2 regions of the Gudongella sp. DL1XJH-153 genome follow, and region 2 is predicted to be linked to the other one. Evidence: riboswitches for the same ligand, from Rfam matches in the RefSeq annotation. Region 2 holds a riboswitch; the other holds the start of a gene.
What was found. A riboswitch is a leader RNA that binds a small molecule or an ion and turns the genes downstream of it on or off. The one in region 2 is predicted to bind cyclic di-GMP.
Positions count from the first base shown of each region.

Region 1: it holds a riboswitch for cyclic di-GMP, as region 2 does, so the genes downstream of both, ACOEN1_RS03300 (copper amine oxidase N-terminal domain-containing protein) here and ACOEN1_RS12225 (DUF5658 family protein) in region 2, are expected to answer to the same signal.

Region 1 covers NZ_JBMEMN010000004.1:53,392-72,418, forward strand. Annotated here, with positions in the region: gene ACOEN1_RS03295 (aldehyde ferredoxin oxidoreductase family protein) at 1-1,605, shown strand, start outside; cyclic di-GMP riboswitch class I at 1,808-1,888, shown strand; gene ACOEN1_RS03300 (copper amine oxidase N-terminal domain-containing protein) at 1,986-2,861, shown strand; gene ACOEN1_RS03305 (EamA family transporter) at 2,965-3,855, opposite strand; gene ACOEN1_RS03310 ([Fe-Fe] hydrogenase large subunit C-terminal domain-containing protein) at 4,154-5,521, shown strand; gene ACOEN1_RS03315 (hypothetical protein) at 5,697-6,008, opposite strand; gene ACOEN1_RS03320 (sigma-54-dependent transcriptional regulator) at 6,169-7,521, opposite strand; gene ACOEN1_RS03325 (two-component system sensor histidine kinase NtrB) at 7,559-8,674, opposite strand; gene ACOEN1_RS03330 (heavy-metal-associated domain-containing protein) at 9,207-9,422, opposite strand; gene ACOEN1_RS03335 (heavy metal translocating P-type ATPase) at 9,474-11,924, opposite strand; gene ACOEN1_RS03340 (metal-sensing transcriptional repressor) at 11,954-12,220, opposite strand; gene ACOEN1_RS03345 (hypothetical protein) at 12,329-12,502, opposite strand; gene ACOEN1_RS03350 (SoxR reducing system RseC family protein) at 12,711-13,139, opposite strand; gene ACOEN1_RS03355 (YncE family protein) at 13,188-14,177, opposite strand; gene ACOEN1_RS03360 (zinc ribbon domain-containing protein) at 14,200-14,451, opposite strand; gene lgt (prolipoprotein diacylglyceryl transferase) at 14,522-15,355, opposite strand; gene ACOEN1_RS03370 (hypothetical protein) at 15,352-16,128, opposite strand; gene ACOEN1_RS03375 (LDCC motif putative metal-binding protein) at 16,166-16,309, opposite strand; gene ACOEN1_RS03380 (ThiF family adenylyltransferase) at 16,631-18,070, opposite strand; gene ACOEN1_RS03385 (iron-sulfur cluster assembly scaffold protein) at 18,075-18,446, opposite strand; partial or broken gene ACOEN1_RS03390 (XRE family transcriptional regulator) at 18,577-18,672, opposite strand; gene ACOEN1_RS03395 (heavy metal translocating P-type ATPase) at 18,930-19,027, opposite strand, start outside.
Region 2 covers NZ_JBMEMN010000043.1:1,124-10,308, reverse strand. Annotated here, with positions in the region: gene ACOEN1_RS12230 (transposase) at 574-1,332, shown strand; cyclic di-GMP riboswitch class II at 1,498-1,580, shown strand; gene ACOEN1_RS12225 (DUF5658 family protein) at 1,605-1,916, shown strand; gene ACOEN1_RS12220 (prepilin peptidase) at 2,164-2,928, shown strand; gene pilM (pilus assembly protein PilM) at 2,987-4,057, shown strand; gene ACOEN1_RS12210 (PilN domain-containing protein) at 4,054-4,614, shown strand; gene ACOEN1_RS12205 (LysM peptidoglycan-binding domain-containing protein) at 4,604-6,085, shown strand; gene ACOEN1_RS12200 (S-layer homology domain-containing protein) at 6,099-7,802, shown strand; gene ACOEN1_RS12195 (GspH/FimT family pseudopilin) at 7,790-8,245, shown strand; gene ACOEN1_RS12190 (hypothetical protein) at 8,247-8,621, shown strand; gene ACOEN1_RS12185 (hypothetical protein) at 8,587-9,180, shown strand.

The DNA of each region.
Region 1 (19,027 bases), on a different contig from region 2:
AAGTCGCCCCTTACAGGGACCATAGGCATGACAAATGTTGGTGGCCACCTTGCCCCCATGCTCAAGCGTGCAGGATATGATGTTATCATCATAACCGGCAAAAGTGATACTCCTGTCTACCTTTACATCAATGACCAAGGAGTGGAATTTAAGGATGCTGCCGCTCTTTGGGGCAAGAACACCGAGGAGACCGAGGATGCAATACGCCAGGAGCTTGGAGAATCCAAGGTGAGAATCGCTGAAATCGGTCCTGCCGGAGAGAAGCTGTCCCTTATGTCATCAATAATGATTGACAAGCACAGGGCGGCTGGCCGGGGAGGCCCTGGGGCAATTATGGGAGGAAAGAACCTGAAGGCTGTAGCGGTTTATGGTACAGGCAAGCTGGATGTTGAAAATCCTGACATGATGGACCAGTTCTCCAAAAGGGCACGTGAGGAGCTGGATGCTGAAGCCTTTGTAAGGGAGGAGCTGAAGCCATTTGGAACCCCATCATTTACAGACTCAATCAATGCTCTTGGTCTACTGCCCACCAGGAACTGGCAGCTGACCACCTTTGATTCCGCCATGGACAAGATTGGTCACAAGGCCTACCATGATAATTTGAAGGTGAAGGCTTGGGCTTGCTTTGGCTGTCCAATCGCCTGCGGAAGGCACACAGAGATAATCGACGGGGAGTATGCGGGTGAATCCGGCGGAGGTCCGGAATATGAAACCCTTGGTGCATTTGGTTCCAAGTGCTTTGTGGATGACCTTAACGCCATAGTGAAGGCTGGATATATATGTAATCGCATGGGTCTTGATACCATATCAACGGGGCAGACAATAGCATCTGCCATGGAATGGTTTGAAAAGGGGCTCATCGACAAGGAAACAACCGGCGGCATCGACCTATCCTTTGGAAATGCAGAGGCAATGGTCAAGATGACAGAAATGATCGCAAACAGGGAAGGTTATGGAGATGTACTTGCCGAGGGATCACTGAGGGCTGCGAGAAAAATCGGTCCGGAGGCTGAGAAGTATGTTTTCCAGGTCAAGGGTATGGAGCTTGCATCCTGCGGCGTAAGGGCCAGCAAGGGAGAATCCCTTTCACACCTTATCTCACCTAGGGGTGCCGACCACCTTAGACCCTATGCTTCAGTCATAGACTCCTTTGGATACCTTGAGCCCGAGCTTGGAATCAATGAGAAGGTATCGCCCTTTGAGGATGAGAACAAGTGGTGGGTCAAGCCCTTTATGGAGCTTTCAATGATGACCAATCTCCTTGGGGTATGCCTGTTTGCAAGCATCACCCTTGCAGTGAAGGGAAGCACCTGGACTGGACTTTACAATGCCGCCACTGGTGATGACAAAACAATGGATCAGATGATGGAGGCAGCTGAAAGGGTCATTAACCTTGAAAGATTGTTCAACGCCAGGGAGGGCTTTGGAAGAAAGGATGAGAAGCTTCCAGCTAGACTTACCCAGGAACCCGCACCTGACGGCCTAGGCAAGGGCCAGGTTGCAGATGCCGAGATCATGCTTGATGAGTTCTATGAAAGCATGGGCTGGGACAAGGAGACCGGACAGCCAACTGATGAGACATTGGTTAGGCTGAAGCTTAAGTAAAGAGATAAGAAGGGACGGTTATTTTGTATTAAAGCCATAGTTTGGCTTGAAAAATGACCGTCCATTTATTTTTTGCCAGGTTAAGCTATGTTCAGGTATAAATAATATCATTGACAGGTAAAGCATTAAACTGTATCATCAAATTATGGATTAGTTGTCATAATTCCAGCTAATATTTGGAGAATACAATGATTCCACCAACAAATTGAAAAGGCAAACTCTGCTAAAGCAGGGGACGCAAAGCCACGGGCCTAAGGGAAACTATGGTAGCCGGGTTGCCACAAAGACATGCTATGCACTTTCATGGCTCTGAATGGTAACCCATCCAGAGCATTTTTATTTGCCTGGATTGGAAACAAGATAGGAGAAAGGAGATTTTTATGAAACGTTTGTTTAGCTTTTTATCACTTTTGATTGCATTGTCTATGGTTATGGCATTGCCGATGGTGGCCATGGCTGATGAAGAGGAAATTGAAATCGAGGAAGAGTTTGAAGATGTTGAAACAGAGGAAGAGGAAGAAGCGGACGACGAAGATGGAGAAAGCAGGGGCCGTGGCAAGGGAATAGGCAAATCCAAAATTCAAAACAAGGAATGGAAGGGCATCAAGGATGTGCTTGAGGCAGATAAGGATGAGCTAGAGGTCCTGAAGGATGAGCTTGAGCTTGAAATTGAGGAGCTTGAGACCCTTTTGGAGGCTGCTGAGGAAGCTGAGGACTCAGAGGCTATGGCTTTACTTCAAGCCGAGATTGAAGGGCTTAAGGGAGAGTTCGAAGGCTACAAGACTCTTATGAAGCAGAAAATCAGGGAGATGCAGCAGGTCATGAGGGAAAAGTACACCCAGGAGGAGTGGGATATCCTAATGGAGAATGCAGAATCTCTTGAGGGCATTGAAGGCATCAAGATGCTACCTGCAGAAAATATCCTTATGCCGGGAAAAAACCTTAAATTCGATGTTCCACCTGTGCTCAAGGAAGGAAGAGTCCTGGTACCAATAAGATCAATATCTACCGCATTGGGTGCTGAGGTTGACTGGAATGTTGAGTCCAAGACTGCTACCATAGCCTATTTGGAGTCAGAGATTGTTTTTAATGTTGAAGAAATGACAGTAACTGTAGACGGCGAAGCAGTGGAACTGGATGTACCAGCAGAAGTAATGGAAGGCAGAATAGTGGTTCCATTGCGTTTTATTGTTGAAAACATGGGCCTTGATGTTGAATGGGAGCCTGAGACTGAGACAGTGGAGATTGCTGAGTAGATCTGTTACTAATAACGAGCATACATGCAGGATAAACTTATAAACAATTAGAAAAAGGCACTTCAACTCTTTTACATGAGATTTGAAGTGCCTTTATAAGCTTTTAAGTTAGGGATTCCTTGTTTCTAACTGGCCTTGTTATTGAAAGTATAACAAGTCCTGCAAATACCAGACCCATTCCAAAACCGGAAATCATTGACAGTTGTTCTTTCAGTAGAAATACCCCAAGAATCGCTGCAGTTACAGGTTCAGCCAGAGTCAATGTTACAGCTTTATGAAGTTTGATCCCAGATAATCCATATGAGAACAATACATATGCAAATGCTGTGGTAACCAATCCAAGGTGAAGTGCTACACCCAGCCCTTGGGCTGTTTTAAGCCAATCCAGGCTATAGATCAAAAGAAATGGTGATAGTATTATTGCACCCATTGTAAAAACAACTCCAGTAACCATCTCTGGCGAATAGATATCCAGCAGATTTTTCGTTGATGCAGTGTATACAGCATATGAGGCTCCCGCTCCAAGTGCAATAAGTATTCCATTCATATTCACTGATAGGTCTCCTCCGCCTGTTACAAGCAAAATGCACCCCAATACTGAAACCAGTGTTGAAACAAGCCATTTGATACCTGGACTTTCCTTGTTTACGATTAATGAAATCAGACCTGCGAAAATAGGTGCACTTCCTATTGCCACGACAGTTCCCATGGCTACCCCTGTCATTAAGACTGCTGCAAAGAAGGTTAGTTGGAAGGATGCCATGCTGGCTGCCCCTATGTATGTACTCCTTTTAAACAATATTTCCTTGCCATTGAGCTTGCCTTTGAGGAATGCATAGAGCATAATGGCTCCACCTCCTATTGCAAGCCTAACTGCGCCAATTGATATGGGTGTGGCTCCTTCCGGTGCAAAATGCTGTGCAGTTCCAATTGTTCCCCATAAAATTGCACCTAGTAATACCATCAAGCTGTACCTGAACTCTTTATGATTCAATTGTCATCCACCCCTTTTAAGAGAAGAGACGAATCTCTTTGTATGCAAACAAAAAGAACCGTCCCTGGTGTTTTTTGTGTTCTCTTTAATATCCTAATTAAAGCATAATATAAATTGTCTGTCAATTAGATGAGATAAACACTTTAATATTTGAAACATAAATAGATTCCTCATAATTTTCCTACAAAGAAGATATCTTCAGATTAATTTGCTTTATCTCAATCCTTCATAGGTTTTGTATCAATGCGTTAGGGTAAACTAATAAAAAGTAGGAAAATAAAATTGTGAGGAGTTAATTATGGATGACAAGTATTTGGATTTTAATGAAAAACGAATGCATATTTTTAATGAGCTGGTAAAAAGGTATTGGAAAGGAGATCTAAAGAGCGTAGATGACCTAAATGACCTTGCTGAGTACATAAAAAACAAATACGGTTTTAATGAGTCTGACATGCCCTTTATCAGGAATCATATTAGACTAGCGATGGGCCAAGACCCAAAGGGTGAGAAATCCTTTGATGATGAATTGAGTGTTCTCAACAGCTCAATGAAAATCTACCAACCTGTTGTTTCCAAACTGGAAGGTCCTTGTAAGCAATGTAATTCAATTTATTGCGAATGTAACGAGTTGGGAAAGTATGAGTCCGGAATGTATAACAGACTGAATGAAACTATAAGCTGTGGATATAGTGATTTTACATGTGATTTTGGAGCTGTGGCTGACAAGATTGAGTTTATGCCGGTAATTGATCTATTAAGGGACGGGGACTCTCCTGTCTATGTTACTGTTGCTCCAGCTATAGTTGGTCAATTTGGTGAAGAAATAAGTATGGGAAAATTGAGAAGCGCTTTAAAACTTTTGGGCTTCAAAGATATGATTGAGGTTGCTTTATTTGCAGATATTCTTACTATCAAGGAAGCATATGAGTTCAATGATCTCGTTAAAAGCGAAGATGATTTTTTCTTGACAAGCTGCTGTTGTCCGATGTGGTTCAATATGATCAAGAAAGTCTACCCAGATATATATGATTACTTGTCTCCATCGATTTCTCCCATGATTGCATCTGGTAGAGTATTGAAAAAGCTATATAATAATGCTAAAGTTGTGTTTATTTCACCATGTGTTGCGAAAAAAGGTGAAATAAAGGAACCCGACTTGCAAGGTGCGATCGATTATGTGCTTAATTTTAGAGAGCTAAAGGAAATTTTTGATGCCTTGAATCTTGATTTTAGTGATCTATACGATGATGATAAGGATCAGGCATCCTTTGGAGGAAGAGTTTATGCACGAACTGGAGGAGTTAGTTTTTCAGTTAAAACAGTATTGAACAGGCTGGAGCCTACCAGGGTGATCAAGCTAAAATCCCTCAAGGTAAATGGTATCAAGGAATGTAAAAGGGTATTGGATTCCCTTAAAAGTAGAAAAAAAGGTGATCCCAACTTTATTGAAGGAATGGGTTGTGTAGGTGGCTGTGTAGGTGGACCTAAGACAAATATTGATCTTGAGAAGGCTACAAGGCTGGTTAATGATTTTGGAGAGGATTCTTTTATACTTACCCCGTTTGACAATCAAAATGTTATGAAGATATTGGATCAGTTTAATGTCAAATCTATCCAAGAGTTTATGGAAAATGATGAACTGAAGGAAATTTTATCCAGAGAGTAAACAGTAGTGTACCATCCTTATTATCTGAGAAAGGATAAGCCCCCATAAAATGGACAGGCTAAACTTAAATGTCCATTTTATGGGAGCCTATCAGTCAGATGGCATAATATAACCATCTACTAGAACTCATTTTTATTTCCTATATGGGCTACTCAATTTCCACAAATTGTATAGATTATTTTACTCTATCCGGAGGGGACAGATGCCCCATGTCCATTCCATCCATGGTGTCAAAAATTGGGGATTCTGTGTTATCTGCTGCATTGCCAGGAATCATAATATGTCCCATACTTGAAAAATGCAAGTCATTGTTGTTAACATTTATCACACATTCCATATCCATATCATGCATATCCTCCATATCTTCAAAAGCTGGGTTTTTGTCGCTTGCTTTGGCTTCGAAGCCATTTTCTGCAGCAAAAACTGTTCCTGTTGATAGCATCGTCAGTGCCAGCATGAATGCCATAAATACAGATGCTTTCTTCATACATAACCACCTCTCATGTTTCTTTTACTTCCACTAGTATCGTTCATCATATTTACACCCTGCACCTATACTCCAAAACATCCCCTCGATTCCCTTTGTCTTAAGCACAATATTCTTATGGACTTTACAATCCCAAAATTACTGGCTTTTGAAGCTTGGTTTATTTTGTGATTATATTATACTTTTCCATACGATAAATTAGAGTGTGTCTGGTTATTCCCAAAAGTTTAGCAGCATTAGTCTGATTCTGATCTGTTCTTTCCAAGGCTTGCATAATCAGATTCTTCTCTACTTCTTCAAGGGATATCCCCTCTTCAGGCAAAACTATACTTGAACCTACCAAATTGTTTTGACTTTTTATTTCATTAGGTAACAAGTCTTCTGTTATTTCTTGTCCAGATGCTAATATGACACATCTTTCCACTATGTTTTGCAGTTCCCGGATATTTCCAGGCCAATCATATTTCATCATTAAATCCAAGGCTTCATTACTGATCCTAAACCTATTCTTGCCCATTTGAGATGAAAATTTATCTATTGAATATTCAATTAGAAGTGGAATATCATCCTTTCTTTCACGGAGTGGCGATATCTTGATGGGTACAACATTTAGTCTATAATATAAATCCTCTCTGAATTTATTATCATCCACCATTGACTTCAGATCCTTGTTGGTTGCAGCAATTATTCTAAAATCACCCTTTATTGTTGTCTCCCCTCCAACACGTTCAAACTCTTTTTCCTGCAAAACCCTCAGAAGCTTTACTTGCATGGCTTCACTTATTTCACCAATCTCATCCAAGAAAACAGTGCCTCCTTCAGCCAATTCAAACTTACCCTTTTTCCTGGAAACCGCTCCTGTAAAGGCTCCCTTTTCATATCCAAACAGTTCACTTTCCAAGAGATTCTCCGCGAAAGCTCCACAGTTTAGCTTGATTAACGGTCCTTTATTTTTTTTGCTTAATCTATGAATTTCATCTGCTATTAGTTCCTTACCAGTACCACTTTCACCAAGTATTAGAACATTGGCTTCAGTTGGTGCGACTTTGTAAACCAGTTTCAATACCTCTTCCATGGACCTGCTCTTAAATACTATCTTTGAACTGCTTTCATCCAGTCTTTCCCTAAGATAATTAATTTCATCATTTAAGCTCTTGTATTCCAATGCCTTTTTTATGACGACTTTTAACTCATCTATGTCAAAAGGCTTGGATATATAATCCAGGGCTCCAATTTTCATGGCTTCAACAGCAGTGTCAGTAGTACCATGAGCGGTAATCATTATAACAGGGATCTTGGGATTGATTTCCTTTATCTTTCTTAATGCTTCAAGTCCATTCATCTTGGGCATTTTCAAATCCATTATAATTAGGTCCGGTTCCTCAGCTAAACCCTCCACAGCTTCCTCACCGTTATCAGCGCTTATAATTTCATATTCTTCTTTGGACAAAGCTTTTTTTAAGGCCCATATCATATTTGGCTCATCATCGGCAATTAATATTTTCCTGATCACTTTTTCACCTTCTCTCCACTGTTCTAATTGCGAATTCCTATTCATATAATGGTAAGTAAATCACTACTATAGTACCCTCATTAACTACACTATCAATTGTAATGTAGCCATTGTGATCCTGGATAATCCTATTTGATACTGACAAACCAAGCCCGGTGCCATCTTCCTTGGTTGTAAAGAAAGGATTGAATATTTTGCTTAAATCTTCCTTTTCAATCCCAGTCCCATTGTCTCTAAAGCTAATGCTTACACCTAAGTCGCCAACCTCAGTGCTTATCCAGATTTTACCACCGTTTTCCATGGACTGTATGCTGTTTAATAATATATTAATAAATACTTGCTTCAGCTTCTCCTTATCACCCATAATGACAATTTCTCTTCCAATGTCACAAAATATTTCTATTTTCTTATTTATGGCATATTTATTTATTATGATTAATACCTCATCAATTAATGCTCCAGTATTAACTTTCTCAACTATATTCACATCTGGTCGTGCAAAATTCAGAAGTGTTTGGATTACCTTATTAGCCCTATCCACTTCCTTAACAATAATACCTAGACCTTCCACCATGCTTTCCTGATCCTCTTCCTTTTGAAGTGTTTGACTGATTGTTTTTATTATACCCATGGGATTTCGTATTTCATGGGCTATACCGGAAGCCAACTCGCCAACTGCTGATAATCTATCAGCTCTGGCAGTTTGTGCTTCAAGATACTTTTCATTGGAATAGTCTTCAATTACGATTACAAGTCCCTGGATTTTATTGAGTATGTTTAGAAGAGGTGAGACGGTTAACTTAAGGTATTTCTCCTCATCGTCAACCTTGATAACAGTTTTAATATCTGTATATTTGAATTTCTGTAGTTTTGTCTGGTTCAATATATCCACAATACTATAATCAAATACACTTGAAGCATTTACTCCTATTGCATCTTGTACCCCAAGGATCTTTTCACCTTCTCTGTTTAGTGCTGTAATCACTAAGTTTGTATCAACTGCCAAAACACCACTATCAATACTATCTACAATGTTTCTTGTATAGTTTTGAAGTTTTGTTATCTCGACAATATTGTTCTCTAAAAGCTTCTGTTTCCTGTAATCACCCTCTACTAGCCAGCCTGTAATAAATCCAATACTTAAAAATAGCATTATTTCCAGGTATTGATTTATCAGTATAATGCTTAGTTCAGTGTTAAATAAAAAAATATGGGGAGCATATAACAAGGACACAATTATAGAGGTTATAAGTCCTCCCTTTAGTCTATATTTAAATGATGCCAGGATTATTGGGATATAATATAACATCCTATAAAAATTATGAAGCTCTCTTACCGCTGTGAGGTTGGAATAATGCAATAAAGTAATTATCACTAATAATACTCCAATAATCCAAGTATTTTTATTGTTCAATGAATCTCTTAACATAGGCTTGATCAACTCCAAAGTAGTACATTATTATATCAGTCTTACCCTTTATCACATTATATATCATTTGAAGGACTAATCATAACTGAAACTGAATCAATCGAACGCAAATCAATGTTTACGGAACTCGACTGTATTAGATAAATCATTAAAATTAAGCCTGAGACATCAAAATCTTCCGGGCAAACCAACTACTCACAAAAGCAACTACAGAAACTCAACTGAATTTCTGTAGCTATATGCTTTTCCTTATTTTCTATTTTACTTCTACCCCAGTTACCTCATATCCAACATCACTTATTGCTGCTCTGATGTCTTCATCCTTGACGCTGCTTTCAACTTCAATTAAAGCATACTTATCTTCAAGAAGTACATTGACATTTGAAACTCCTTCTAAATCTCTTAGAGCCACATCTACATGATGTGCACAATTCTGGCAACTCATTCCTTCAATCATCACTTTCTTTTCCATATGTTTTTCCCCTTTCAAAATAAATAGTGAACTCTGTCTATAAAGACAATACTATCTTACTGGTCTAAATCTCTTTAGCCTTAAAGCATTCAATAATACTGACACTGAGCTCAGACTCATGGCTGCTGCCGCAAATATCGGACTTAACAATGGTCCGCCAAAGAGATATAATACTCCCATGGCTACTGGAATACCCGCAGTGTTATATGCGAATGCCCAAAACAGATTTTCCTTGATGTTTCTTATGGTGCTTTTACTCAATTGTATAGCTGTTGGTACATCCATTAAGTCACTTCTCATTAAAACGATATCCGCTGATTCCATGGCAACGTCCGTTCCAGATCCAATTGCAATTCCAATATCCGCCTGTGCAAGAGCAGGAGCATCATTTATCCCATCTCCAACCATAGCAACGTTCTTGCCTTCAGCTTGAAGTTTCTTAACCTCACTTGCCTTATCTTCAGGAAGCACTTCAGCCAATACAATGTCAATTCCCACTTGCTTTGCAATTGCTGCGGCAGTTCTCTTGTTGTCTCCAGTAATCATTGCTACTTTTATATCCATTTCATGAAGCTTTTCAATAGCTCTTTTGCTGTTCTCTTTCACGGTGTCAGCTACAGCTATTATTCCTGCAATTGAATTATCTATGGCAATATACATAGGCGTTTTTCCTTCTTCTGCCAATTTGTCAGATGCTGCCTCCAGTTTGTCTATGTCTATCCTTCTTTCTACCATAAGCTTTCTATTTCCAGCGAGAACAGCCTTCCCATCTATGATGACTTCAATTCCATGTCCTGGTATGGCATTAAACTTCTCCACCTTCTTAAATTCCAATCCTTTTTCTTCTGCATCCTTTACTATGGCTTCACCCAGGGGATGCTCGGATCCCTTCTCTGCTGATGCTGTCAATTGTAGCAGATCTTCTTGCTTCACATCATTTGCCACAACTATGTCAGTAACCTTTGGTTTTCCTTCCGTAATGGTACCTGTTTTATCAAATATTATTGTTCTTATTTTGTGAGTAGTTTCCAATGCAGCACCACTTTTTATTAAAACACCATTCTCAGCCCCTTTACCTGTACCCACCATTATAGCTGTTGGTGTTGCCAGACCTAGTGCACAAGGACATGCGATTACAAGTACTGATATAAATATCGTCAATGCAAACACTGTGGTTTGTCCTCCTATGAAATACCAGGCCAGAGCTGAAACAGTCGCTAGTACTATAACCACTGGAACGAAATATCCAGAAATTATATCAGCCATCTTTGCTATTGGTGCTTTAGAGCCTTGTGCATCCTCTACGAGCTTTATTATTTGTGCTAAAGCGGTATCCTTTCCAACCTTTGTTGCCTTGTACTTTATTGTTCCATTCTTGTTTATGCTGGCACCTATGATGTCATCTCCAATATTCTTTTCAACTGGAATACTTTCACCAGTAAGCATGGATTCATCCACTGATGTGATGCCTTCAACCACTTTACCATCTACAGGCATCTTTTCTCCAGGCTTAACAATTATAATATCTCCTACTTCCACTTCTTCTATGGATATTTCCATCTCTTTGCCATCTTGAATTATTGTTGCTGTCTTAGGGGCAAGTCCCATTAGCTTCTTTATAGCTTCAGATGTTTTCCCCTTTGTAACTGATTCAAGATATTTCCCCAGGAGTATAAGTGTTATTATTACAGCAGCGGCTTCAAAGTATAAATCATCGGCATACTCCGTATAGCCTCGAGATATCTGTACTACAGCAAATACCCCATATATCACTGCTGCTGAGGTTCCTATAGCTATCAGAGAATCCATGTTGGGACTCTTTCTGATTAAAGCTTTAAATCCAACAGTATAGAACTTATAACCCGCGATTACAGAAGGTATCACTAGGACAATTTGAATCAAGCCGAAGTTTAGAGGATTCATCATTGGATCTATTGCTGCAGGTAATGGAAATCCCAGCATGTGACCCATTGTAAAATAAACCAATGGGATTGCGAATATGGCTGAGACTATGAACTTTCTCCATAATGTCCTGATTTCTTTTTCTTTTCTCAATTTATCAACATCTTCAGTAGTATCTTTTTCCTCTATGGCCTTGTACCCAGCTTTTTCAATTGCCTTCTTTACTTCTGATACACGCACCGACTGGGGCTCATAACTAATGTTTAACTTCTCAGTTGCAATATTAACATTTGCCATAACTACACCTTCAAGCTTTTTAACAGCTTTCTCAATGTTCTGAGCACATGATGAGCATGTCATCCCTTCTATGTTCAACACCTTGTTTACTGTATCTGACTTTGCTCTGTAACCTGCATCTTCTACGGCATTTTGTATATCCTCAATTTCAACCATGTTTTCGTCATAACTTACACTTAACTTTTCAGTTGCCAGGTTTACACTTGATTCGTGCACACCATTGATTTTGCTTGTAGCTTTTTCAATGGTACTTGCGCATGATGCACAAGTCATTCCTTCTATACGTAATGACTTAGTGACCATAAAAATCTCCTCCTCTTGATCTACAATAACTATTTCCCAATCACTTTTGATAACAAAGTAATTATTTCATCTATTCTTTCATCTCCATTTTCTTTGTTAAATGCTTCTGTTACGCAATGATTCATATGCTGCTTAATAATTAATAGATCTGCTTTCTTTAAAAGCGATTGAGTTGCTAATATTTGATTTGATACATCGACACAGTATCTACCTTCCTCAATCATCCTAATAGTTGCTTCCACCTGGCCTTTTGCAGTTTTTAGGGATTGTAGGGCTCTGTATTGTTCATCATTCATCTAGGTCCCTCCTTTCTCCTTCCCTTGTGGGTAGGGGTGCACTTGTATAATCTTATGATCACATTCTGCCAAGCTTCACAACCTCCATTGAACCTACCTATTACCAACCTACATGAACAAAACCCTATATACAATAAACCCAACTATGAGTACTCCAAATATAACCAACAAAGGAGTTATGCTTTCGTTATACTGGTCAGTATTTTGACTAGCATCTCCTTCGCTGCTCCAATCCTTAACTCTTTGATTATTATGATTGTGACCGCCTCCACAGCATCCCATTTCGATTCACCTCCTCAGAACGATCTTTAGATAATTTTTCTTCCCATCCGCCCCCGGGTGGGGGTGTCTCTTGTTTATATTTTACCCTTCAATTATGACGAAAATATGACTGTTTCACACAATTTCAATTTATTCTTTCCCATGATGGAATAATCAAGAAGCTCAAATTAAGAAATGTATATATTCCCTCCCTTAAATAATTGCCTCTCTAACGAATAATTTCAGATATTCTTAACTCCATTTCTTTGCTTTTCTGGATTTTTTTATCTGCAAAACCTAAGACCAGGTAAGATAGCCCAAGGGAAAGAACACTAGCTCCCGCAGCAATAAGTTCCTTCGTACCATTATATCCAAAGTATTCTGCACCATTTAGACCAAACGACATTCCCAGTATCATTGCCACCAGTGGCATAACATAAACCAACATCACAATTTTTATCAGTTTCTTTGTGTCTGAGTGTAATTTTACCAGCTGTCCAACTGATACATTTAACTCATTCCTTACTCTTACTTCCATTGATGATGTTTCACATCCTCCCTTACAGGAAGAACATTTGTCACCACAGGCTCCCTTTCTGACAATTTCTATAACCGCTGAATTTTCATCAACTGATTTTACAAATCCTATCTTATCCATATTAACCTCCTTGGCCCCTGTTATGCCTACCTTGATTTAACAAGAAATCTAGTTTGTTTTTACAAATTCAATTTCATGGGGCTCCTTGCCTATTTTAATCGTATTCACAACTTCGTAGCTTTCTAGATCTATAACTGATATATCTTCAGATTCAAGATTGGATACATATGCAATATTGCTATTGGGCAATATTGTTATATGATTTGCTTGTCCACTGGTCTCGATTGTACGTACTATTTTCTTCTTATCCATGTCAATTACACTAATATCATTTGAAAATCTGTTTGTGGTCAATATAGCTTTACCATCGTTTGACACAGCAACTCCGTGAGTCCCCTGACCTGCTTGGATTGTATCTACCTCAAAACCTTTTTCAATGTCCACGACTGATACTGTACCATCTTCTACATTAGCTACATACAGGTACTTATCATCAGGTGAAAGTTCTGATTCATTGGGCATTTTCCCAACTTTGATTGTCGATACAATTTCTAAACCTTCCACATCGACCACTGATATATTCGATGACATCACATTATTGATATATGCAAATTTACTATCCTTGGTAAAATCTATATGAGATGGACTCTTCCCATCTGACTCTATGGTTTTTATAATCCTACCTTCCTTTGTATCAATGATACTAATATAGTTGAATTGTTCACCTTCCTTTAAATCACCACTTGTAGCAAACAGATATTTTCCATCTGGAGTTATGTCTATACCATGTAGATTTCTTCCAGTATCAATAGTGTCCAAGGTCTTTCCACTATTTACATCTACAATGAATATCATCCCATCTTCTAGGTTTCCTGTATAAATTTTTTGACCATCTTTGGAAACAGCAATTCCATGGGATACATAATCCCCAATCTTAATTTCATTCACCAATTCACTACTGGAAACATCAATAACAGATATGGATCCATCTCCTGCATTAGGCACATAGGCTAAATATTTACTTTCTCCTATTGTGTTTGAATATACTAAACTCATGGCAATAATGACTACTATTATCAGAATTATTCTATATTTCACGTATACAAGCCTCCCATGTTATCTATATGATTTTTTCGAAGCTATCATTGCAAAAGGGACAATATCTCCAATCAAGATCAATTAACCTCCCACAACAATTGCATGCTCTTTTAACACCTTCATGGCAGTGGGGACAGAATTCAACATCATGATTTATTGCAGTTCCACAGTTCTTGCACGTCTCCTCTTGTTCAATTATTTCATCTGCTTTGTCATCTATCATAAATATCAAATATAATATGATAGCATAAACAGCATATAGTATCAGGTTCATATTCTTCCCTTCCAATCCAATTGTTAATGAGTAATGATTTGTCCCATTATCTTTATCCCAGCAACGATGCCTAGCTCCATATCCAATTATAGTAGATCAGAATTGAAGCAATCATCATCACTAGAATCAATAACACTTCTTTTGTTGATATACTATACTTCTTGTCCTCTACTTCTTCATTGTCTTTATATCTGGTACTCAATAATTTCAAAGATATAAAAGAAATTAGAATTAATCCTATGCTGGTCGCATGGGCTACTGTGAATGGTTCTATGAATATGGGGTTAGTTCTGAAGAATTCAACAATGAACCTATTGATTGAGAAACCAATCAGGTAGGTGAAAAACAGTTGTCCATCATATTTAACAGATTTTCTTCTAGCCCATATTACTCCAAACAATATAAAATTCAGCATTGACTCATACATTTGAGTTGGGTGTAGCACTTGACCATTCCTAAAGATTCCCCAGAAATATTCATTCTTCATTGCATATCCAAATACATCACAGCCTACTCTTCCTATTGCTTGTCCTAGAATAATCCCTGGCGCCATTATATCAGCTGCTCTCCACAAATTAATCTTCTTGACCCTAGCATAAATCAAGGAAACTAAAGCTCCACCAATCAAAGCCCCTTGAATGGATAGACCGCCATCCCATACTGCTATGATTTTACCTGGGTTAGTTAAATAATACTCCAAGTTGAATACCAAAACATAATACAACCTTGCCCCTACTATTCCAAAAATAACTGCATACATCATCAAATCTGTAATTGCATCTGTTGAATATTTTTTTCTTTTTGCTTCCTTAATTGCTACCAAGACACCCAGTACTATTCCTAAACCTATAAACATTCCAAATGCATTCATTGAATAATGTCCAAAGCTAAATATTGTCTTCATTTACTTTTTCCTTTCCCAAGGTCTATAACATCCCTTTCCCACTTAAATGTCATCTTCTCAGGTCCACCTATGCCTTCAAAATCAAGTTGAACACTACCCAAGTCTGATATATCAGTGTCTTGATTTAGATAAGTTTTGGGTAGTTTCAGCAATCCTGATACATGATGTCCTTGACTGGTCGAGTCCCAAATGAAGCCATCATCTATTATGGTCCCATCCCCGAAGCTCAAAATAGCCAATTCATCGTATTTGATTGTTTCCAGGTTAATAAAATGATTGTTTAATGTTATTCTAAAGATCATGAATTCTTCATTATCTTCAATTAAGTTACTGTACACTACTCCCATATCAATGTTATTTTTTCTATCAAATCTGGCTACCAAGTCTTCACTCAATGTTTGATCAGCACTACTCTCATTCCAATCAATTACTTCTTCCATATCCTGTGCAGCTGTATCCATATTTGATTTTTCTTGATCTGCAATGACATCTTGATCTAATTCATCCTTATACTCAGCAATCACTTCATCTTTTATAGCTTTTTCTTGTTCCTCTATAACAACTTGATTTTCTTGATCTTCAATGATCTCTTCCTCATCTTGGATTACTCCATCCTGGTCTGCTATAAGCTCTTCTTTATCACTTGCTGGTTCATCTTGCTCATTACCTGCCAATGTCTCATTTGTTATATCTGCATTTCCAGAAACTACCCAAATACCCACAAATATCACAGTAATTAACAATATTGTCGTTATAAAAAATGGTCTCTTCATTTTCCCTCCATCATTATCTTTGACATTTTAGTACTCACTACTTACTCTTAGTTGATGATTTAGTTGTGTTAACATTTTTCTTGTCTCTTCCCACTGTACAACAATCCAAAGGTTTATTCCCAAACTCTTCCTTATTAGCTTCCTCTAATTTTTTAAGCCATTCCTTTATCTTCTTTTTCATAGCTCTTCCCTCCAAATTGACTGATTAACAATATTTCCCTAGCTTACCATCATTTCTTATGAAAACTCTACACACACTGACCTCCCTCCAACTAATTTTATCTATCATTATATAATTGCAAATAGCGTGCCAAATTATAAATTGTCTATTTTACTGCCTTTAAGCCTATGGGAACTTTCTAGGATGTGTCATATCAAACAGGAGATTGTAGTATTTGCTACAGTTAAGAACACAAAAAAACCTCACTGGTTAATACCAGATGAGGCTTATCAATAAGATTCTAAATATCTGAAATAAATCTATTCTTTGTAAAACAATTTATTAAGACATACTATCACAGCTTTGGTCATACTCTTGAAGTGAATCTATGATTGGCTTATCGCCACATAAGGGGCAATATGAATTCTTGTCTAAATCAATAAGTGTAAACTTAGTATTCAGGGCATCAAAATAAAGAATTCTATCCCTTAATGTTGTTCCAATTCCTGCAGCAATCTTAATTGCTTCAGCAGCTTGTATGGACCCCATCACTCCAGGTACTGGTCCTAAAATACCTGATTCCTCACAGGATTGTCCGCTTCCTTGTTGAGGCATTTCCGGCATAAGACAGCGGTAGCAGTGACCTTCTCTTGGAATAATTGTAGTGCTCAGACCACTGAACCTCAATACTCCTGCTTCAATCATGGGCTTGTTCATAAAAAAGCATGCATCATTTAACAGGTATCGTGTTGGGAAATTATCAAGTCCATCAACTACAATATCATAATTTCTTATTATATCCTTGGCATTGTCCCTGCTTAACCTGTCCTTATGCAAAACAATATCTATCTGAGGATTTATACTTTTCAAGAAAACTTCCGCCGATTTAACCTTGGATTGACCAATGCGAGATGTCGAGTGAAGTATTTGTCGATTAAGATTACTAATCTCTACTGTGTCATAATCCACTAAACCAATGGTTCCAATACCAACCATCGACAACGCAAGGGCCACAGGGGATCCAAGGCCTCCAGCCCCTACAATAAGGACCTTGAGATTATTTATCTTCCCTCTTGTCTTTGACCAATCATTATCTTTACACTCTGCAGTTCTATCTAAAAACAAACCTGTTTCAACAGCTTCAGCTTCTACAAACTCCATATGCAAGAGATCAAAGTAGAGTGAATTCTTATTCAACTCACCTATTCTCAAAACTAGCTTAATAACTTCAATTGCACATAGTGTTCCTAAAAATGATTTCGAAACAGTTCCCTCAGCTGTCCGCTCAGGAAATTTACTTTCTGACATTGTCAAAGCAAATTCTTTATAAGCATCATAAATATCAAATGTCTGCAGCAAGCCTCTCCATTGATTTGGTACAGCTATAATAGATGGAATAAAGACATTTTCATTTTCATAGTACACTGCATTATTCATGATTTTGCTTACAAATCCCAGACTACCTAGAATAATCCTACAAACTTTTTCAGAATTCTCCACTTCATGGGGCGATTTTTTATTTATAAGCTCAATTGAAATATCCCCATTCAAGTCTTTCGCACTAAAAAAAAGTGATTCATAATAGTCCTTATCATCAAAATCGCAAAAAATATGTCCTATACCAGATGCAGCCAAATAAAGAACCAGGGGAAGCGCATCCTTTACTGTTTCTGAATAAATGAGTATAGCGGACTCATTTATTCTTTTCTGACCCTGTCCACTTATCTCTGGCATAATAATATGCCTCATATATCTATTTATCTGATCCTTATTTAAAATCATATGATCACCGCCTCCTACTCTTATAATCAACTATAGCCTCGTGTAGAGCATCAGCAGCTATATTTGAGCATTTCATTTTTCGTTCTGGCAAACCACCAAGGGCTTCAGCTACATTTTCGTTTTTTATCTGGAGTGCATCCCTAATTGATTTTCCTTTAGCCATTACAGTGACCATGCTACTGGCAGCTATTGCCGCACCGCAGCCAAAGGTCTTAAACTTTGCATCAGTTAAAATATCGTCATCAGAAACTACGATATAAATTGTTATTTTGTCTCCATCCAGTGGGTTGCCAACATGTCCTATTCCGTCTGCATCTATAATTTCTCCTACATTTCTTGGATTAGATAAGTGATCTAAAACATTATCATTGTACAATTGTCTAACCTCCCATGATTGAATTATAACTAAAGCTAAGCTGTTTATTTCATTATTTGAGTATTATAATAGCATTGAAAATAATTAGGTGTCAAATATGATGATTTTAATGAGAAATAATAGTAATGCCGAAGTTCTGTGGCGACTGATCTAAGCGTCTAGCCAGTTCGGAGACACTGATATTCATTTGTTCACATAGCCGTCGTATCATGTCCGAGGTTTTCATAATAGTCCCTCCATGCCTCAATAGAAATATTGTAAACCATTTGGTTTCAAATAACAATTGAATGTTTACAAATTGAAAACCCGCAACTCAATAAAAAGAGCTGCGGGTAAAATTGTGTTAAGAATTACTATCCGATATTGTCCTTGAAATCAGGTCCAGATTAAAATGATGGAGTCCTGTTTTTTCTCGGAAATCCGTGGGTGTACGTATATCCTTGTACAGCACACCAGCCAGTGTTTTTTTGTTCCTGCTTCGTTTTATTTCGGGTCTAATCTCAAAAGCATTGCATTGATCGCAACGATAACAGTGGAGAGGGACATGAATACTGCTCCAAGCGCGGGGCTCAAAGTTATTC
Region 2 (9,185 bases):
ATGTGTGTCCATCATCATCTCGCCTGATGTAAATGGTATTAACTGCTAAGTGGGTTTTGCCATTTTCGCTCGGTGCAGTAGCTGGTCATGTCCCTTAGGGTTTTGAAATAATAGCCACTGCCTCTCTACTGAAGGCACCAGAGGTCTCTCGCTTCAGAACGCTTATCCCTCATTACGATGACTGGGTAGAAGTGTCCTAAACTCATCACGCGGATGATGTCAAAGTGCTCTATATCAAGACCGGCTTTAATGCTTCTTGGAATTTTCACCATGTATTTCAGCTCCTTTCCTATTCCCTCGTTTGAATCTGCGTTTTTTTACACGAAGCCCCAGCCCGCTGTCCGTATTGAAAAGGACCAGGGACAAGACAAGGGGACAGGAATACTGTCTCGAAATGAAATGAATATTTAGAAGCTGCAGCCAAGAGAAAATTCTTGGCTGCAGCTTTTTTTTACAAAATACAAGTTTTGAGACTATTATGGACACGTGTGTAGAACTCGTTCTGTTTTGTTTGTCCAATAAATCACATAGTGATATAATGGAATAATATAACAATCAGATGGAGGAGATAATATGGCTAGAAGGCCGCGTAGAAGAAGTGAAAGTGGGCTTTATCATGTTATGTTAAGAGGAATAAATAAACAGATAATTTTTGAATCTGATGATGACAGATTTCAGTTATTATCTACAATGAAGCGCTTTGTAGATACAAATAAGTTTGTTTTATATGGCTACTGTTTGATGGATAATCATGTACATCTTCTTATTCAAGAATTAGAAGATGATATTTCCAATGCAATAAAGAGAATTTGTTCAAGTTATGTATTGTGGTACAACAAGAAGTATGAAAGATGCGGGCATTTGTTCCAAGAGAGATTTAAGAGTCAACCTGTTGAAACAGATAATTATTTTCTGATGATTTTGAGATACATTCATCAAAATCCTATAAAGGCTAGACTTTGTAAGGACCTATTGGAGTATAAATGGACAAGCTATAGAGAATACATACAAAAACCAATAATAGTTGACACAGAATTTTGCTTAAGTTTATTCTCTCCCGACATGGACAGAGCTGTAGACCTGTTTATTGAATATATGACTCAAAACAATGAGGATAGTTTTCCAGCATTTGAAGATAATATTAGCTTAACTGACACTGAAGTATTAATAAAGCTAAATGATATGGGCATTAGGAATATTAGTGAATTGCAGAAGTTAGAGAAAAACAGAAGAAATAGCTTTATAAAGGAATTGAAAATGACAAAAGGTATCAGTATAAGACAAATATCCAGAATAACAGGTATATCCAAAGGCATTGTTGAGAGATCATAACAAGGATCTTTTTCGTTCCCAAGTGAAATTTTTAGTTTAAAAACTATTTTGTGGCATCAAATAATAAGCTAATAATTATAGAATAGGATCAGACCAACACTTAATGATGTTTAACACCTTGAAGGGTTTAAGAGGATATATTTGGTGGTATCTTATATATGACAAATATTTTAAAGAGGATATGAACAACAGTTATAGATGGACGCCTATACTGTTGTGATCCAGTGGCGTAACCGGCTTAAATGGCTGGTTATTTTATTGGAGTGATCTTTATGTCTGATAGTAAAAAACGATTATTGTTTTGGCACTTGGTCGGTATTGGTGTGTTCAATAAGGTGGATTATATACTTACATTGGAGTTCTTGGACAATGGATTTTATGAGGCTAATCCACTAATGGCAACTATGATAGGAACCTATGAATTTCCTATGGTCAAGTTAATATTGGTTCCATTGGTATTATTGGCACTGTGGCAGCATAAGGATAAAATAGGTGATCTGATTACAAAACTGTCTTGGGTTCCATTCCTTGGATATTTCTCTTTAATGGTTTACTATAGATTTTTGATTGTAAGTTATCTGTGATAATGTTAAAGAGTCTTACTTGGTATTCCAAAATTATAATAATAAGGATTGTATACGTTTTCTATCGTAGGCAATCCTTATTTTAATTGATTAAACATATAGTGATTGAGGATAAACAATTATTGACAATTTAGTTGCCAAAACTAATATAAAATTACTAAATAATGTGACAATTCTCTTATTCTAATGTATAATATCACTATGATTGCTTGTATATAAAATTCTTGAGAGATATGTGAGGTCATATATGGTTTTACTGATATTTATATATGGATTATTAATTGGTTCATTTTTAAATGTGCTGATATATAGAATACCAAGGGATGAGAATATTGCTTGGCCTGGATCACACTGCACATCATGTGAGCATGATCTTAAATGGTATGATAATATTCCTTTGTTTTCCTACCTATTTTTAAAAGGAAAATGCCGTTATTGTGGTGAAAAGATCAGTATTCAGTATCCAGTTGTTGAAGCTTCAAATGCAATTATATACGTTCTTTTATTCCTATCTTTCTACTATAATTCAAAACTGGATTTTGTGTTTTTCGCTTTTATTTCATCGATTCTAATTGCAATTGCCTTTATTGATCTTAAGGACCAGATTATACCAGATTCACTGGTTATTACAGTTCTTGTTCTTTCAATTCTCCAGAAGACATTGCTGCATTTTTATGATGGAGTACCATTTCCATTGATGGACAGTCTGTTAGGACTCTTTATTGCAGGAGGAATATTTCTTCTGATTGTCTTCTTCTCAGGAGGAGGAATGGGTGGAGGAGATGTCACACTTATTGCAGCTCTTGGATTTATTCTGGGTGTAAGACTGATATTTCTTAATATCTTCCTTGCATTTATCCTAGGTGCTGTCATATCAATATTTCTACTTGCCACGAAAATTAAGTCCAGAAAGGATCCAATACCCTTTGGTCCATTTATCATTCTTGGGTTTTTCATGGTACTTTTTTTAGGAGAAGAGCTTTTAAGTTGGTATTTCAACATTTTAATCTAGTAAATTATTCCATTTTAGTTTATTATATATTTAAGTGAACATGAGAGGAGAGAAGCTTATGGGTGTCTTTGGCAGCAATAAAATCCTTAGTCTGGACTTTGGTTCTGACAGCATAAAAGGTGTAGAGGGAAAGCATACCAGCAAAGGAATTGTGGTGGATAAGTGCTTCAGTGTGGAGTTGCCAAAAGGGCTCTATGTTGACGGCGAAATTACCGACCTTGATCAGATGACTTATCTTTTACGGAGCGGTTTGTCTGAAAACAAGGTTGCGCAGCTCGAAACCCACGGTGTATTCAATGCATCTTCTGTTGTAATGCGAGAAATCAGTCTTCCCAAGGCAACAAAAGAGGAAATCGAGGCAATTATAAATTACCAGCTCGAGGATTACATACCTATTAATCCTGAAGACTACATTGTAAAATATCTTGAACTTGGAAGTCGTATGGATGAGGGCGTGGAGAAACTGGTTCTTCTTCTTATTGGTATACCAAGAACGACAATCCAGGCTCATTTGACTCTTCTTAGGAATGTTAACCTGAAACCTGCCGTGATGGATTATCACGGAAATGCCATTGCAAAGCTTATAGAACACGGCGGAGAGATAAACGGCGCTTACAATGGTTTGCAAAATATAGCTTGTGTTGATATTGGATCCGGACAAACCAGCGTATCCATAGTGGAAGATGGAGTTATAAAGGTTGCAAGGGTGGTTGAAAGAGGCACGGAATTTGTTCTTGAAGAAATCAGAAGAAAGCTTCCTCATATTTCGGATCAGCAGATTCTGGAATATATGGATGGGATCAGTGATATATCTCAGAAGAATATCGGTCTTGATGATGAAGCTATCCTTTCTGAGACACTTAGGGATAATCTCTATGGTATTCTCGATATGATTGAAATGATATTTAGATATTACAAGACAAGGGAAGTCAGCAATGAAATAGATCTGGTTATTCTTTATGGTGGATTATCCAAAGTAAATGGAATTGACAAGCTGTTCCACGAATTCTTTGATCTGGAGGTTACTAGACTAAAGACAATGGAAAAAGTAAAGGCAGATTGTGACTTGAGTCAGTTTGCAAATGCAACTGGTGGCCTTATCCGTTTGAAAGAGGTGAAGAAAAAATGAGAGATCTTAACTTTTTTGATCCTTTTATAGATAAAAAATCATTCGCCTTCAACAGGATGCTTTTCCTATATGGAATTCTTTTTCTTGTTATCGTTGGATTGGGAGTAATGGCTGCAATGAATCAGCTTAAGATAAATGCTCTACAAAAAGAGGTAAACAGCTTGACACAAGTTGCCGAGGACCCACAGACACTAAAGAGAGTTGCTGAGATTCAGGCATTTGAAGATGAAACAGATCAATTCCGTCAGGAGGTTGAGAGAATCAGAGCTCTAGATAAGAATATCCAGGGCAGGGATATCATTGGTGAAAGTCTTCTAGATGATATAAATTCAAAACTTCCAGAGGGAGTATTCCTTACTAATTTAAGTGTTAGTGGAAGGGAAATCCGGATTGCAGGCTTTGCTGAAGATAGATATTCGATTGCCGAGTTTGCAAAAGGGCTTCAAAACCTTCCTATGAGCTCGAAATCATTTGTGTCCAACATATCTGCAGTTGAGAATTACTATAGATTCAATCTTGATCTTACATTGGAGGAGGTGCTGGTAGATGTCAACTAAGTTGAAGTCACTATTCAGTAGCATTAAAACCAGACCCCTTACAAAAAGCGAAAAGATACTTCTCACGCTTCTTGCTATTGTAGGAATTGCATATCTTGGGAACCAGTATATTCTGGTACCACAGGATGAAAAAATACAGGCATTGCAAGTTGAAAAATATGAACTTGAAACCAAGATATCGGAAATGAATGCAACATTAAGAAGAGAGGACGACATCAAAAAGGAATGGGAGCTGCTTCACAGAGAAAGAAACCAAATTCTTTCCTACTACTTCCCAACTCTTGACCAGGCTCAGATTATCTATCTGCTAAATGACCTTTTACCTGAGGATCAGGTGGAAATAGCTGACCTTAACTTCTCAAGGCCTTCATCAGAAAACGTATCTGAGATGGAGGTATTCAATATGGGAATATCCGTTCCCTTCACCGGTGATTACACTGGAATAGAGGAAATGGTAAGGGCGATTGAGTTGAGTCCAAGGAGAATGATGGTGGATAGTCTTTCCCTTGATAGAAGCGCGGACAACCAGCTATCAGGCTCCATGAGCCTTAAAGTCTATTCCCTTGAGGGTCTTGCTGAGATGGAAGAAGAGGATGTAATTTATGTTCAGACAGCAGAGAATCCTGATCAGGGTACACTGTTCTCAAGCTTTGACGGGTTTGTTGGAGCAACAGCAAACGGTGGAACTAGCGGTACGGCTGGATCAGGTGGAACAGATGGTGGTGTCACAAGTGGTGATGGGACTACTGGAGGAGGTACTTCCGGCGGAGGTACTGGAGTGGATGGAGGAACCACTGTAAAGGGTGATATTCTCCACAGCTTTGAATGGAGAAACTACGACTTTATTCCAAGTCATGAGCTGGTAAGAGGACAGGCTGAGCCTACCACGATTGCACTTGATGGAAAGTATGCCTTGAGACTTGAATATAATATTCTTGGAACAGAGGAAGAGAACAGGGCAATGGTTGATATAACAAGTCAGGATATTGAACTTAAATATCCACCGACTGACCTTAGCATACACACCTTCTCCTTCTCATATGCACCGGGCACGGTTGGTGTAAGAATTCTAAACCAGGATGGAGATGAACAGTTTATTCCTGTCAACGAAGGTATTTCTTGGCTTGGATGGGGAAGATCAAGAATAAGTCTTCCTGGCAGTGTTGCAGAATACCCAATAAAGATCACACATATATATTATGAAATGGCCAAGGGAAGAGATGACTTCGGAGTTCTTGTATTTGACAAGTTGGAGGCAATCTATCCTCATCATGTTGATTATTCCTATGAAGGCACTGACAAGGAAGCAGACAAAATTTTCTACGAGGTTAAACCTGGTGATTCAGTATCAACAATATCAAGAGATATATATGGAACACTTGAATACAAGAATGAGATAATGAGAAACAATGATATAAGTGCAGGAGATGTTTTACCTGTTGGCAAGATACTAGTATTGGTGAAGAGATAGGAGGAGAGATAAAATGAACAGAATAAAGTTTGCGATCGTATTGACTTTAGTATTGACTCTCCTTCTTTCAGGAGTAGCATATGCAGCCCAGGTTGATTATGATTTTGGGTATGACGAAGGAGTAAGTTTTTATTCGATTGATTCATCATTTGAAAGCGGTAGAAGTGCATTTAGAGACTATAGAGACTATATCAGAGATGCTGACCCTGAAACATATGATGAAATCAGTACACTTAACGGTGAAGCTTATGCGGACTTTGAAGAAGGCTTTATAAAGGGTTATGAAGCTGCTATGGGTGGTTTAGCGGATGTTGATTATGCTGAGGAATTAGGAAAAAGATTAGGTGAGACTTATGCATTAACGGATTATTACGAAGACAATGATTTTGATTGGGAAGACGCTCTACCAAGTGATAGAACCATAAGCCGTATGTTTGATCTTGATAAAATGGATGAGTCCTATGAAGATCAGTTTATCATAGAATTTATAGCAGGTTTTAAAGAAGGCTATGAAAATGCTTATGAAAGAGCTTTATTTGAACCATCACGAATAAGTATGAGCCAGGGACTTGATAACGGAAAAGCTTCAGGTGCAGCTTTAGGTAATTCATTTGCTGAAAGAGACTATTTGTTACAAAACTCAATGAACTATGAGAGAAATCTGCCAAGGGATTCTGAAATTATTGACAGATACAGACTTGATTTAGGAACTAATGAATATGAAGATGCATTTATCGAGGGCTTTAAGGAAGCTTATGAAATCAACTACAATCAGATGTTCAGAAGATTAAATCAACAAAGATCTATAGATTCCCTTGAATCGATTATTGTACCCGCAGTGGGAGATACTGTTACAGTAGACAATGCTGTTGGAATTAGTGTTGAGCCTGGGACTTTCTATATGCCGGTATACGTCTCAATCAACCAGCAGAATACAGGCTATTTCAGATTTGGATCTTATGTAAGGGCTTCAGAGATTTATTCAATAAGACTGGATAATCCTGCTAACACTCTGGATGATGAAAAGAAGATAACAATAGCTTTCCCATATTACGGAGATAAATACAAGGCTGGCATATACAAGCTTGTAAATGAAAAATGGTACTATATTCCTTCAACGGTGGAGGATGGTGCAATTACTGCTAAGGTACTTCCTAGCACAATGTCCAACAGGGAGGGAGTATACGCAGTATTTATGGATGAAAACATAAGAATCCTTACTGATGTTAGGGACCACTGGGCTAATCCTGAGATTGAAACAATGGTAAGAAGAAATATCATTATGGGATACCCTGGAAATACACTTTTGGATGCTACTTTCAGACCTTCACAGAGTATAACAAGGGCAGAGTTCCTGATTCTTCTGAGCAGAATCGAAAACTGGACCCTGCCAAACTACATTGTCAATGCTACCCACTTTAAGGATTACGCTCAATTTTCCAGCTATGACAGGATTATCAGCTATGGACTTTCCAAGGGATATGTAATAGGCTATGCTGACGGTACATTCAGACCATACAGTCCAATATCATATTATGAAGTGGAGTTGATTATGGGAAGAGTCATGAATAGCTATGGTTTCAGATGGAATACCATCGCTACACAGATGATGTATGAAAAGGCCTACAGGTCACCAGGTCTAGACAATATAAATAACAAGATCACCAGGGCAGAGGTGGCTTTCATGCTTTATGTTCTTAATCAATGGCGCTATTGATAGATAGGAACAGTTTCAAAAAGGGCTACACACTGATCGAATTGATCGTTGTTGTAGCCCTTTTTGCTTTGCTTCTCGCTATTACACTGCCCAATTCAGCTATTATTAGAAATCTTAATGAAAGACAGGAACTGAGGATGATTGAGAAGGACTTAAGGCAAGCAAGAAACAAGGCGATTCTTGAGAACAGATTGATCGACGTATCCTTTTATGTGGATGGAAATCAATATATCATTCAATATAGTGAAAGCGAAAAAATAAAAGTACATAAGCTAAAGTCAGGTCTAAGGATATTTTATGCCGGGACGTCCGGGTTTAGATTCAACGGGACAGGTAGGGTTGGAAACTCAAATACCGTTACACTTAAAAAATCTGATGGTAGGACATACCATATCGCTGTTGGAGTAAATACAACAGAAATTACTCTTCGGGAGGTAAAATAAGTTGAAAAAACCAGGTTTTTTGCTTATTGATATCATTATTGGACTGGGACTTCTTGGTCTTCTAGCAGTTGTTATTCATACTTCTATTGCAACTTCAGCAAAGAGTATAAGAATCATCGAAAACAGGTCAGTTCTTCTGGATAATTGCCAGAGAGTAGCAGAGACATTAAAGGTTCCTTCAGAGGAGAACAATGAATTTTTCCTAGCATTATCCTATGATGATGGGTTTATGGATTACCCAAGTCCATATGCTCCTGAAAACACCCAGGTCTTGGTAAGACTTGATGAACATGGCGACAGAATCCAGACATATACAGTTATGCTAAAGGGGGAGGATTCTCATGTTGAACTTGTTGCAAGCAGGATCCTCAAATAAGAAAGGCTATACGATTATTGAAATTGTAATGGCAATCGGATTTTTGGGAATATCCATTGTGATATATTTTTCCATAATGAGATCAACAGAGGAATCGGCAAACCGAATTCAGAAGTTTGATGACTTTATGCTAAATGGAAGGTATGCAACAGAATATGTAATAGAAGATGTTATGCTTGCAGATGAAATTATCAGCATGGAGGAATACTATCCTGGAGGAATTCAGCAGAGTGATACATTGGGGTTTATACTGATAAATCATAATAACGGTGTAAATACTGATACAAAGGACTACGACAATTATTTCAAATACAAATACATCTATTACAGACTCACTGGTGATGTAGTTTTCAGAAGTACATACAGTCATAATAGCTACAGACCAGAGAATGCACCTTCCAATGGAGGGGATAATGTCTTGGCTAAAAATGTAATATCTATAGGAGATAGCAATTACTGTCCGGAAGACAGGATGCTTTTTATTGATATTGAAACACAAGACCCTGCCAGCAGTAAAAAATACAAATTTATGGAAACAAAATATCTTGGAAAATACTAACCGGA